Regions from separate parts of the Lysinibacillus sp. NPDC097287 genome, predicted to be linked through region 1. Evidence: predicted binding sites of a transcription regulator. Region 1 holds the regulator's gene; each other region holds the start of a gene.

What was found. The regulator LexA, encoded in region 1, represses DNA repair genes until DNA is damaged. The targets are predictions, from matches to a motif close to CGAACATATGTTCG.
Region 2: the regulator LexA is predicted to act here: its motif matches at 1,530-1,543, upstream of ruvA (Holliday junction branch migration protein RuvA).
Region 3: the regulator LexA is predicted to act here: its motif matches at 1,653-1,666, upstream of recA (recombinase RecA).

What each region holds. Positions count from the first base shown of each region.
Region 1 covers NZ_JBIWCX010000001.1:371,384-376,067, reverse strand. The annotation lists gene ACIQ2D_RS01750 (prepilin peptidase) at 1-390, shown strand, start outside; gene ACIQ2D_RS01745 (gamma-glutamyl-gamma-aminobutyrate hydrolase family protein) at 419-1,141, shown strand; gene lexA (transcriptional repressor LexA) at 1,201-1,818, opposite strand; gene yneA (cell division suppressor protein YneA) at 1,987-2,301, shown strand; gene ACIQ2D_RS01730 (YneB family resolvase-like protein) at 2,298-2,963, shown strand; gene ACIQ2D_RS01725 (DUF896 domain-containing protein) at 3,028-3,261, shown strand; gene tkt (transketolase) at 3,389-4,684, shown strand, end outside.
Region 2 covers NZ_JBIWCX010000012.1:36,432-41,115, reverse strand. The annotation lists gene ruvB (Holliday junction branch migration DNA helicase RuvB) at 1-848, opposite strand, end outside; gene ruvA (Holliday junction branch migration protein RuvA) at 867-1,487, opposite strand; gene ACIQ2D_RS15970 (phosphotransferase) at 1,638-2,501, opposite strand; gene ACIQ2D_RS15965 (LysM peptidoglycan-binding domain-containing protein) at 2,506-3,549, opposite strand; gene ACIQ2D_RS15960 (transcription repressor NadR) at 3,692-4,225, shown strand; gene ACIQ2D_RS15955 (globin domain-containing protein) at 4,575-4,684, opposite strand, start outside.
Region 3 covers NZ_JBIWCX010000001.1:499,069-503,752, reverse strand. The annotation lists gene pgsA (CDP-diacylglycerol--glycerol-3-phosphate 3-phosphatidyltransferase) at 1-312, shown strand, start outside; gene ACIQ2D_RS02330 (competence/damage-inducible protein A) at 330-1,586, shown strand; gene recA (recombinase RecA) at 1,748-2,812, shown strand; gene ACIQ2D_RS02320 (RbsD/FucU family protein) at 2,991-3,458, shown strand; gene ACIQ2D_RS02315 (DeoR/GlpR family DNA-binding transcription regulator) at 3,452-4,216, shown strand; gene ACIQ2D_RS02310 (sugar ABC transporter ATP-binding protein) at 4,300-4,684, shown strand, end outside.

The DNA.
Region 1 (4,684 bases):
CTGATTCCTGATAAGGTGCTGCTTTTCTTTTTACCATTGCTGGTAATTGGACGTATGGTGTCACCGTTAACGCCTTGGTGGGATAGTTTACTAGGGGCATTCGTATTGTTTGGCATATTATATAGTATTGCTGTGTTATCGCGAGGTGGCATGGGCGGTGGGGATATCAAGTTGTTCTTTTTAATCGGGCTCGTACTCGGCACACTCGGCTCGTTACTGACGTTGTTTTTAGCGGCAGTTATTGGTATGATTGTCGGCATCGTGGTCTTACGTTCACGAGGACAGGGGAGAAAAACGCCTGTGCCATTTGGGCCGTCGATTGCACTAGCGGCGATCATTGTTTATTTTTATGGTGATGTAATGACAAATTGGTACTTAGGGCTTTGGTAGAAATTAAACTTAATGGGGGAATGTTGTTTTGAAACCGATTATTGCAATTACTGCTTGTGCGGAGGATGATTTATCTTCGCGCTTAAATGCGGCATATAGTAAGAGTGTACTAGAAGCGGGCGGAATTCCGATGATACTACCTTTTGGTGTAGAGGCGGACGTCGCACAAATTTTATCTATATCTGACGGGTTATTACTATCTGGTGGTCACGATGTACATCCATTTCATTTTGGCGCAGAGCCGTCGCCAAAATTAGGGCAGATTTACCCGGAAAGAGATACAGTTGAGCTTACCCTGACAAACGCTGCGATTGCGAGACAAATGCCGATTTTCGGGATATGTCGTGGTATTCAATTGCTTAATGTCGCACTAGGTGGCACGCTTTATCAAGATATTGATTCGGAATATCATAGTAGTAAACTGCTAAAGCATACACAACAAGCAGCACGTGGTGTGGCAACGCATTATGTAAATATCGAGCAAGATAATGTATTAATGCAAATTGTTGAGCGAGAGCAAATTGCGGTCAATTCATATCATCACCAGGCGATTAATGTGGTGGGTGAGACATTAAAAGTTGTGGCGAAGTCGAATGATGGGATCATCGAAGCCGTATCACATCAATCATTGCCATTTTGTTTAGCTGTTCAGTGGCATCCAGAAGAACAAGCACTTGCTGGAGATGAAGTCGCAAAAAAACTATTTAACGCATTCGTAGAAGCTAGTTTGAAATATAAGAGAGAAGCATAACACAAATAAAGCTGTCCTATTCAGTCAAGTCCTGACTAATGGGACAGCTTTGTCTTTTATTAGTGTACGCGACGATATAGACCAACTACTTGTCCTAAAATCGAAACTTGGTTCACGATAATCGGTTCCATTGTTGCATTTTCAGGCTGAAGGCGGAAATGTGTTTTTTCTTTATAGAAGCGTTTGACTGTTGCTTCGTCTTCTTCTGTCATTGCTACAACAATATCCCCGTTATTCGCAGTTGATTTTTGCTTTACAATGACTAAATCTCCGTCCAAAATACCTGCTTCAATCATTGACTCACCCATAATTTCTAGCATGAATAACTGATCTTCACTAGTACCATATGTGTCTGGTAATGGGAAGTATTCCTCAATGTTTTCAATCGCTGTAATCGGTGAACCTGCTGTTACTTTACCAACTAATGGTACATGAATGACGCTTTGCTTTTGGATTGTATCTTCAGGCTCTAGGATCTCGATAGCGCGTGGTTTTGTCGGGTCACGGCGAATTAAGCCTTTTTGCTCTAAACGTGCTAAATGACCGTGCACAGTCGAGCTAGAAGCAAGTCCTACAGCTTCTCCAATCTCGCGTACAGATGGTGGATAACCTTTAGCGCGAACCTCTTCTTTGATGAATGCCAAAATGTCCTCTTGCCTTTTCGAAACTTTTTTCATAATGCTCACCTCTTTAACTTTTATGTACTCGTTTTCCTTATTAAATAGTATAGCAGAATGCGAACATGTATGCAAACATAGGTTCGAAAAGTGTTTGACAAAAACATTTGTTCGTTTTATTATGAGAACATACATTCCGAACAAACATTCGAAAAGGGGAAATTGGTAATGAGTTGGATGAAAAAGAACGTACATATTTCAATTTTACTAGGAGCTTGCGTGTTATTTGCGGGATATCTCCTAATAACCGATCCTGGAGATATTACATATACAGAGATTCATATCAAACACGGCGATAGCTTATGGTCGTTAGGCGAACAACATCGTGGTAAAATGTCTACAGATGAGTGGATACAAATCGTTAAGCTAAAAAATGAATTAACAGATGCAAAAATCGTGGCAGGAAAGTTATTAGTTATTCCAGTAGTTGGCGATCAAGCTAGGCCCATCAATACAATAGAAATTGCGAGAAATGAACAATGATGAATGAAAAACAATCGGCTGTCGTCTATTGCCGTGTTAGTACAGAAAAGGAGACGCAAAGCTCATCACTCGAGCGACAAGAAGATGAACTTGTGAGCTATGCAAAAAAGCAAGACTACAATGTAAAAGGTGTCTTCAAAGACAAGCATAGTGGCTATGATGTTGAGCGAGAAGGACTCCTTGAAATGTTAGATTTTATTAAAGAAGAAGGCGTGAATGCTCTGTTCGTTCAAGATGAAACACGTTTAGGTCGTGGTAATGCTCGTATGGCGGTTCTTCATTTATTGCAAAAAACGGAAACAGATGTTTTTTCGATGCAAGATTCAGGACCGGTACAGTTAAATGAAATGGATACGATGTTGTTAGAAATTTTAGCAATTGTAGAAGAGTATCAGCGCAAAATTCATAATGCAAAAATTCGTCGTGGTATGAGACGAGCTGTTGAAAACGGCTATCGCCCTGAGAAAAATCTAACGAACCGTGGGAACGTACAAGGGCAAGAGCGAAAAGAAGTCCCAATCGAAGAAATTATCCAGCTACGTAACAAAGGTTTTACTTTCCAAGAAATTGCTACAACACTTAGAGGCTTGGGCTTTAATGTTAGTAAAGCAACCGTACATCGTAGATATCAAGAACACCAAGAAAGATTAGAAGGCAAATAATTTGCGCTTCTAATCTTTTTTGCATATTTTTGTAGTAGTATAAGTACGAAAGAGGTGTGGAATAATGTTATCGAAAGAAAAAATTAATCGTATCAATGAATTATCTGCAAAGGCAAAAGCAGGAAAACTAACAGAAGCAGAAGCAAAGGAACGTACAGCACTTCGCCAAGAATACTTAGACACGTTCCGTGCAACTATGCGTGATACGATTGAAAATGTGAAAATTGTGGATACAGAAGGAAATGATGTAACGCCAGAAAAGGTAAAGCAAGCCAAAAAGAATAAATTCTTGAATTAATGTGACATTTTTTTGATCTAGTATTTCATAAATCTCACGTAGTATTACAAAAGCATTGTTTTCTTATGCAATCTTGACTAAACTGTAAAGGTACAATATCTAGGACGAGAAAGGATGTCACAATATCATGACTCAACATGCGGATCAACTAGCGATTAATGCTATCCGAACATTGTCAATCGATGCAATTGAAAAAGCAAATTCAGGTCACCCAGGTTTACCAATGGGGGCTGCACCAATGGCTTACACGCTTTGGACGAAACAACTTCGCCACAATCCAGCAAATCCAAAATGGACTAACCGCGACCGTTTCGTACTTTCAGCAGGTCATGGCTCAATGCTTTTATACAGCTTACTTCACCTTGGTGGCTATGGCTTACCAATGGAAGAAATTAAGAACTTCCGTCAATGGGATTCATTAACTCCAGGACATCCTGAGTACGGTCATACAGTTGGGGTTGAAGCCACTACTGGTCCTTTAGGTCAAGGGATTGCTATGTCAGTTGGTATGGCTATGGCTGAACGTCATTTAGCGGCAACTTATAACAAACCAGGATATGACATTGTAGATCACTACACATACGCACTTTGCGGTGACGGTGACTTAATGGAAGGTGTAGCAGCTGAGGCAATTTCTTTAGCTGGTCACTTAAAATTAGAAAAATTAATCGTTCTTTACGATTCAAATGATATCTCTTTAGATGGTGATTTAGAAAAGTCATTCTCTGAAAACATTCAAAAACGCTTCGAGTCTTACGGCTGGAACTACTTAAAAGTAGCAGATGGTAATGATACAGCTGCAATTAACGCTGCTATCGAAGAAGCGAAAAAATCTACAGGTAAACCAACTCTGATCGAAGTAAAAACAGTAATCGGTTTTGGTTCACCAAACAAATCTGGTAAATCGGATTCTCATGGTGCTCCACTTGGTTCAGACGAAGTATTATTAACAAAAGCAGCTTATGAGTGGCCACACGAGCCATTCCAAATTCCTGCAGAAGTGTATGACACATATAAAGCAGCAGCAGAAGAGCAAGGTGCTCAACCTGAAGCGGCGTGGAACGAATTATTCGCAGCATATAAAGCTGAATTCCCAGAATTAGCAGCACAATTCGAAAACGCAATGAACGGTAAATTACCAGAAGATTTCGCTTCAGAATTACCTGTATATGAAGTAGGTAAATCTGTTGCAACTCGTAATTCTTCAGGTGAAGCAATCAATGCAATCGCTAAGAAAACACCTTCATTCTTCGGTGGTAGTGCGGACCTTGCTGGTTCAAACAAAACAACAATGAAGGACGCTGGCGATTTCTCTGCAGACGACTATGCAGGTCGCAATATTTGGTTTGGTGTTCGTGAATTTGCAATGGGCGCAGCGATGAACGGTATGGCACTTCATGGTGGCGTAAACGTATTCGGTGGT
Region 2 (4,684 bases), on a different contig from region 1:
GTATCCAGACCTACAGGACCTCCTTGGAAGCGCTCAATCATATTGGTTACAAGCTTATGGTCAATATGGTCGAGTCCTCTTGGATCAACTTGTAACAGTTCGAGTGCTTGTTTAGCAAGCCCATCAGTAATCATACCATCTCCGAGAACCTGTGCATAATCTCGCACTCGTTTCAATAAACGATTTGCAATACGCGGAGTCCCACGGGAACGTCTCGCCATTTCACCAGCAGCTACCTGCTCAATTTCCACATCAAATAAATGCGCACTGCGCACAACAATCTCAGCAAGTGAAGCATCATCATAATATTCTAAGCGCAAAAGTACACCAAATCGATCTCGTAGTGGTGCTGATAAAGCCCCAGCTCTCGTCGTTGCTCCAACGAGTGTAAACGGTGGTAAATCTAATCGTACCGAACGTGCTTCAGGGCCTTTTCCAACGACAATATCTAGACAGAAATCTTCCATAGCCGGATACAATACTTCCTCAATCGCACGAGGTAAGCGATGGATTTCATCGATAAATAACACGTCTCCCGGTTCAAGCGAGCTTAAAATTGCCGCTAAATCCCCAGGTCGCTCAATCGCTGGTCCACTCGTCATGCGCACATTAACATTCATTTCATTGGCAATTACAGCAGCGAGCGTCGTCTTACCAAGCCCAGGAGGACCATATAAGAGCACATGATCTAAACTTTCCTGACGAAGCTTTGCCGCTTCAATGAAAATTTGAAGATTTTCTTTTACTTTATGTTGTCCAATATACTGCGATAAACGCTGTGGACGTAAAGATAATTCAAATTGCTCATCAAAAGTGCCTGCTTCACCATTTATTAATCGTTCCGACATGAGCTCACCCTCCTTTCATTATGTCAATTTCAATAACAATTGTAACGCCTGCTTCATATACGCATCTGTCGTTTGCAGACTGTCATTTTCCTCAAGTCGCGGACGAATTTTGTCCAATTCCTTTTCTGAATAACCGAGTGCCATTAATGCTAATAACGCTTCTTCTAACTCATGCTTATGTGGGTTGACGCCGAATAACGGCAACTCATCCTCCATACTTGGCAATTCAATCGTGTCTAAAAGTGCGCCTAGCTTGCCTTTTAAATCGAGGATCATTTGACGCGCAGTTTTCTTCCCAACACCTGGGAACTTCACTAAGAACGGCTCGTCCTCACGTTCAATCGCGCTAATCACTTGTTGTGGATTCCCTGTCGCTAAAATGGCAAGTGCTCCCTTAGGGCCAATACCTGACACTAAAATGAGCTTGCGGAATAGCTCACGCTGATCTAAAGTCGGAAACCCATATAAAAGCTGTGCATCCTCACGCACATGCAAATGTACATAGATTTGCTGCTCTGTTGCACTCATACGGAAAGCAAATGGATTTGGGGTATTTAACTGCCAGCCAATTCCGTGTTGCTCTAGCACAATATATTCAGGCGTAATACGTGTTACTTGTCCTTTTAAATAATCATACATCTAAAATCCCTCACATTCATCGTTATCGATTATAGCATATAGCGAACGAATGCTCGACAAAAAGAAAAGGTGAAAGTACCCTCTTTACAACCAATGGGAAAAAGAATGACCGTCATGTCAACGGTCATTCTCAGCTATTTTTATATGCTATTATGTCTCTACAAATCTATCACTATCGTACCACAATCTTGGCCAATATGTGAGCGCGCGTTTCGTAAATGGTAGTAAATAATCTAAAAACACCATCTGTTGATTTAGTGGTAAATCCAACACATACAACCATTCACGTAATAGCTCATTAGGAAATTTTAATCGATGTAGTTTTCTTTTATCTAAGCGCTTCAGTTGTGGTAATTCGACCAATAACTTTTCTAAATCATAATCCACTGCCGGCAATACTCGGTGTAGCCATAAGATATATTCATCATCTGCCTCACCTAAATGAGCCAAGTCAAAATCTATAAAACGTAGTTCCCCATCAGTGCACCATAGAAAATTATGATGCACCACATCTCCATGCAATAGCGTTAATTCCTTTTCCTGCACATCTTCCATTTCAATAAGTCGTATCGCTTTTTCGCTATATTTGAGTATTTGTGCAACCTCTTCTTTCGTTAAAAACGCACGTATCTCATTGCGTCGACTTTTAAAGCGCATCAAACGCATTTGCCATTTTAATAGTTGTGAGTGTTGGTGCAATCCTTGCACTTGTTGCCAAGCAATATTTCTAGACGAATCATGCAATGAAATTAATAAATCAAGCGATTGCTGTCGATCCTTTTTCTTCGAGAAATCTGCACTATGACTACCTTCTTGCCATAATTGCACAATAAGTTGTTCATCATCACTCGGTACTAACGGTAATGCAAGCGAAGGCTCAAAATGAGCTAGTTGCTGATGAATCGTTCTTACTTTTTCAGCAACTTCTAATTGCTTCGCTCTTTTCACAAAATAATAATTGGATTCATATTTATACTTCCAGATATTAGGCTTTAATTCCTCAACGATATACACGTTTTCACCATCGATAAGGCGTCATCCCACCGGGGAAATGTTGCGGTGGCATCCATGGCGCAAATGGTGGGCATGGCGGTTGACAGTGACATTGATCAAATTGCCAATTCGGCATCATTGGTGGTTGCGGTTCACAAGGTTGTTCCATTTGCTGATGGTGGTGGTGTTGATGGTGGTTTACATTAAATAAAGAAGAAAATGAGCTCGATTCTTGGAATTTACCAGCACCTGCGATATCATAGGCAGGCATTGGGCATGGTGCTTCTTGTGGTGGCATTGGCATTGGCATCGGACATGGCATCCCTTGTGGTGGCATTGGCATTTGCATCGGCGGCATTGGCCAAATCATCTGATGATGTATTGGTTGGTGGCAACTCGAACAATGCGGTACCTGTGGCATCATGTGCATTTGTGGTTGGTGGCAACTCGAACAATGTGGCATCATGTGCATTTGCGGTTGATGACAACTCGGACAATGTGGTACCTGCGGCATTTGTGGCATGATATTCATTGGTGGTGGGGGTGCTGGTTGTGGCGGAGTTGGTTTAGTAACTGGTGGTGCTGGTGCTGGTTGTGGTGCTGGTGTGTGAATCTGGATTGGCGGTAAAGCTGGATGTTCCATTTGTGGCATAACTAATTGCTGATTCCAGTTCATCTCTAGTGGCGGTTGCATCCACATCATCTGTGGTTGCTGCATAGGCATTGGCATCGGGAATGGTATCGGGATCATTTGTGGCTCTGGTCTTGGCGGTGGCGCCGGCAGAGGTCTCGGCTCCTCCTTTTTAACACTTTCCTTTACATGATGCGTTGGTTGAACAGGTGCTTCTTTTACATGATGTGTTGGATGAACAGGTGCTTCTTTTACATGATGCGTTGGTTGAGCAGGTGCTTTGTGTATTTTTTCAGGCAAAATAATCTCCATGCCGGGCACAATATAATCGGGGTTGGCAAGATGGACGTTGAGCCGTTTCAAATCTTCAAACGAAATGCCGTACTCTTTGGCAATCTTCCACAATGTATCTCCCTTTTTAACAATATGAATACGCACTTTCTTCCTCCCTTCCTCTCTTACGTATCATATGTGCGAATCTCCAATTGGATACAAAAAATTCACGCATAACCCAAAAGCTTCATGTTACACTAAGCACTAAGGAATTGGTTTCCTTCATTACTGGCAGAGGTGATCTCTTATGAAAAAAATGTTAGGCGAAGAACGCCGACTGCAACTTCTTATACAATTACAAAAAAGCAAGGCACCCATTACAGGGACAGATTTAGCGAAATTCGCGAATGTTTCTAGACAAGTCATCGTGAATGACATGACACTTTTAAAAGCTAGAAATGAGCCAATCATTGCAACAAGCCAAGGCTATCTATACATGCATCCAGATCAACTCACTCAAACTGTTGAACGCACGATTCCTTGCTTCCATTCTTCTGAAGATGCAAAAGATGAACTCCTTACAATTGTCGACCGTGGGGGCACAGTAAAGAACGTGATTGTCGAACATCCCATTTACGGCGAAATCACAGCTTCCATTATGGTGTCTAATCGACATGATGTAGAAAGATTCATACAGCGTGTTCAAGATACAAAAGCTAGCTACCTATCAGAACTTACAGGCGGAACACATTTACACGTTATTTCTGCACCATCTTTAGAAACACTAGATGTAATCGAAAATGCCTTACGTGCTAAGGGCTATTTAGTGAATGAACAATAGTTTTACAACCATCTACTTACAAAATTAGATTAGTCTATCCCTCGTAAAGTAAAAGAACTTTTTTCTAATAGATATCTAGTTGATTGGAGTGGAAGGTGGCGACTCCTAGGGGATCAGCGAGCGACTTGAGACCCTGCAGGAGCACTAGGGGAACGAAGGCTAAAAACGTCACGTCCTGTGACAATTTATCTGCGCGAAAGCGAAGCGACAGCAGCACACGCCTTCATGACCAACATCCTGTTGCCCTGAAGCGGCTCAAGGCTCGCCCCCTGGAAAGCGCCGCCTGTAACGGAAATCAACGGTGCCTTGAACAAAGTGAAAAGATTGTCCAAATATGGACAATCTTTTTTCATAGGAACATCGTTGAATCAAAAAATGTACGATGTATTTGTATTTTATTTTCGTTTTCCGCCTGTAGCTGCTCGACAATTTCATCCATGAATAACTTTGAGCCACATA
Region 3 (4,684 bases), 130 kb from region 1:
ATTTTAATGGTTGAGCTTGGTATGGCTCCAGCTTGGGTGATTATTATCATTATTAGCAGAGAGTTTGCTGTAACTGGATTACGTTTAATTTTAGCTGGTGGTGGCGAAGTCGTAGCGGCGAACCAACTTGGGAAGATTAAAACTTGGGCACAAATTGTTGCCATTGCAGCTGCAATTTTACACAATACAATTTTTACATTAATAGGTATCCCGTTTGATACAATTATGTTATATATTGCACTGTTCTTTACACTTTGGTCTGGATGGGATTATTTCTATTTAAATCGTCGTGTGTTACTTGAGTCTAAATAAGAGGGGTCTTGTGGATCATGAATGCTGAAATCATTGCGGTTGGTTCAGAGTTACTTTTGGGTCAAATTACGAATACCAATGCAAAATTTATTTCTAGTCAACTGTCGGAGCTTGGGATTAACGTATTTTATCATACTGTGGTCGGAGATAATTCAAACCGCTTAGTAGAAGCGATTAAAGTAGCAGAATCGCGAGCGGATTGTATTATTTTCTCTGGTGGGCTTGGGCCAACGAAAGATGATTTAACGAAGGAGGCCATTGCACGTCATTTAGGTGTCGATTTGGTATTTGATGAAGTTGCTCTAACTTCGATAGAACATTTTTTTGCAAAACGTGGTCGGGCAATGACAGATAACAATCGGAAGCAGGCACTTGTGTTAGCGAGTAGTGATGTACTAGCAAACCATCATGGAATGGCTCCTGGGATGATTCTCACAAAGGATGGGCGTACATATATTTTGCTGCCAGGTCCTCCGAAAGAGTTGGAGCCAATGTTCCAATTTGAAGCAAAACCAAAGCTTGTATCTTTGTTAAATGCTGGTGGGGTTATCTCATCTCATGTAATGCGCTTTTATGGCATTGGTGAGGCAGAGTTAGAAGATCGCGTCCAAGATATTTTAGATGCGCAAACTAATCCAACAGTTGCACCCCTTGCATCTGACGGTGAAGTGACATTACGTGTGACAGCAAAGGCAGAAACAGAAGGTGAAGCACAGCAGCTCATTGCGGAGAAAGTGGCTGAAATCCAAGCAATTGTTGGCGATTACCAATATGGTACTGACGATGATTCTCTAGCATCTAAAACAGTGGAAATGCTGTTAGATAATGAGCTCACGATTTCTGCAGCGGAAAGCTTAACAGCAGGTTTATTTCAATCAGAGCTTGCTGAAATTCCCGGTGTAGGAGGAACGCTCATTGGCGGGGTTGTCACGTATACAGAAGATACAAAGGTGAAGCAACTTGGTATCTCCAAGGAATTATTAGATACACATGGCATTGTCAGTAGTGAATGTGCATCTGCAATGGCTAGTGCAGTTCGCGCCAAATTCAACACGAATATTGGTATCGGGCTTACTGGTGCAGCTGGTCCAACAGCACATGATCATCAGCCAGTAGGAACTGTATGGATTGGTATCGCTATTGATGATGAAGAACCAATTACGTACTTACTGCATTTATCGGGCATGCGTAATACAAATCGTTTGCGAGCGGTGAAGTTTACCTGTCATTACTTAATGCAATTGCTTGTGGAACGAGGCTTTTCAAAACGATAACGAAATATTTGAAAATGAGAATTTGGATAGGGAAAACTTATCCAAATTTTTATTTTGAAGAAAAATCGAATAAACGTTCGCTTTTTTCTTGCGTGTTTTCTCAAAAACAAGTATAGTAGAGATAGACAAAAACAGTGAACGTTTTCAAAGGAGGAAATACATTGAGTGATCGTAAAGCAGCCTTAGAACAGGCTTTAAAACAAATTGAAAAGAATTTCGGTAAAGGGTCAATTATGAAACTTGGCGAAAGAACAGATTTAGAAATCGCAACGTCTTCAAGTGGTTCATTAGCACTTGACGCAGCTTTAGGTGTTGGTGGTTATCCTCGTGGACGTATTATCGAAGTTTACGGTCCAGAATCTTCTGGTAAGACAACAGTAGCACTTCATGCGATTGCGGAAGTACAAGCAAATGGTGGTCAGGCAGCATTTATCGATGCTGAGCACGCGTTAGATCCAATTTATGCACAAAAATTAGGTGTTAACATTGACGAATTACTACTGTCTCAGCCAGATACTGGTGAACAAGCGCTTGAAATTGCTGAAGCATTAGTACGTAGTGGTGCCATTGATATTATCGTTATCGACTCTGTAGCAGCACTTGTACCAAAGGCTGAAATCGAGGGCGATATGGGTGACTCTCACGTTGGTTTACAAGCACGTTTAATGTCACAAGCATTACGTAAGCTATCAGGTGCTATTAATAAATCTAAAACAATTGCTATTTTCATTAACCAAATCCGTGAAAAAATTGGTGTGATGTTCGGGAATCCAGAAACAACTCCTGGTGGTCGTGCCCTTAAATTCTATAGTTCAGTACGATTAGAAGTTCGTCGTGCAGAAGCGATTAAACAAGGTAATGACATCATGGGTAACCGTACAAAAATTAAAATCGTGAAAAACAAGGTAGCACCGCCATTTAGAACTGCTGAAGTTGATATTATGTATGGTGAAGGTATTTCTAAAGAAGGCGAAACTGTAGATTTAGGTGTTGAATTAGACATCGTACAAAAAAGTGGTTCTTGGTACGCTTATGGTGACGAACGCCTAGGACAAGGACGCGAAAATGCCAAACAATATTTAAAAGAGAACACTGCTGTATTGGAGGAAATCGCCAATAAAATCCGTGCTTCTTATGGTATTGCCGCTGCATCCTACACAATTGCAGCACATGATGAAGAAGACGAGGACGAAGAATTACGACTTCTTTTAGAGGAAGATAAATAAGATTTTTGAAAACACCCATCACATTGATGGGTGTTTTTGTGTCTAAAAAAAGAATTTTTTTAAAAATTTATACATATTCTTTTGTGAAAAACATATATGTAATTAATGGTTTTGTGTTTGATATTTTTTGATTTTTTTGTTTTTGCTGATAAAACCCAAAAAGAAGGTGATGCAAATCATGTTAAAGCATATCCCAAAGTCGCTTTCACCAGAGTTATTAAAAGTACTAATGGAAATGGGACATGGTGATGAAATTGTGCTAGCTGATGGAAATTTTCCAACATACTCACACACAAACAAAGCAATTCCGTTATCTGGCGTGTCAATTCCTACTGTGCTAGAGGATGTATTAACACTCCTCCCTTTAGATTCCTATGCTGATTTTGCTGTTGTGTATATGATGCATGGTCCAGAAACAGAAACACCAGAAATTTGGTCAACCTACGCAGAAATACTAGGGAAGACAGATAATAGTCAATTTGCACCATACAAATTAGGACGCTTTGCATTTTATGAAAGAGCTAAAAAAGCCTATGCCATAGTAGCAACGAGTGAAACAGCAATTTATGCGAATGTTATCTTAAAAAAAGGCATCATTGAAAAGGAACATAAGTGCGTTCACAGAAATGAGGAGGATATATGTTAGCAATTGAAAGACAAAAGCAAATTATATATAAGGTGAACAAACATCAAAATGTCAAAGTATCTGTGTTAAGTAAGCTTTTTCAAGTCACAGAGGAAACGATTCGTAGGGATTTAGAAAAGCTAGAAGCAGAGGGGAAGCTAACAAGAACACATGGAGGGGCAGTTTCCATGGAAGCTGATGATATCGAACTGCCTTTTATACAACGAGAAATACTGTTTCAGCAAGAGAAAGATGCAATTGCTACAGCAGCTGTTCAGTTAATCCAAGAGAATGACATATTATTTTTAGATGCTAGTTCAACAGCATTATATATGGCAAAGAAATTACCTAACATCTCGTTAATCGTATTAACGAATGCGCTATCGATTGCTATAGAGCTAGGGAAGCATTCAAATATTCAAGTTACAGTACTTGGAGGAACCTTGTCAAAAACATCACCGGCATTATTTGGTCCTCAAACAATTGAAGCAATTGATAAGTACCACGTGGATAAAATGTTCTTTTCGTGTGAGGGGTTAGATGAAAAGTGGGGGATAAGTGATTCCAATGAACAGCAAGCAATGATTAAACGAAGAATGGCCTTAAATGCAAATGAAAAAATATTATTAATGGATCACAGTAAGTTAAATAAAAGAGCATTTTCTTGTATTGGCAGCCATCAACTCATTACAAAAGTTGTTGTTGATGAAGCAGTTAATAAGCACGTACTAGAAACCCTGTTACAAGGGAGAGAAGTTATATATGCAAAGATACAGTAATAGATGTTTTGGGTAGATGAATATTAAAGAAATTCAAATTTCTATACAGAGAAACCAACATGCATACAAAGTGAGGTGGCCAAGTGAAGCCAATACTGAAAATTGAAAACGTTTCCAAGTCGTTTCCAGGCGTCAAGGCGTTGTCAAATGTACAATTAACGCTTCATGCAGGAGAAGTATTAGCGTTGGTTGGTGAGAATGGCGCAGGAAAATCCACATTAATGAAGATTTTATCAGGCATCTATAAAAAAGATGAAGGTAGTATTCAATATTTAGGGAAAGAAATTGAGGTGCTTTCTCCTAAGCATGCACAAGAATTGGGGATATCAATTATTCATCAAGAATTGAATTTAATGAAAGATTTAACGGTAGCTCAAAATATTTTTATCGGACGAGAACCGAAGAGTGCCAATTTATTTGTGAGAGACAAAAAACTGAACCAAGATACGAAAGAGTTATTTGAAAGAT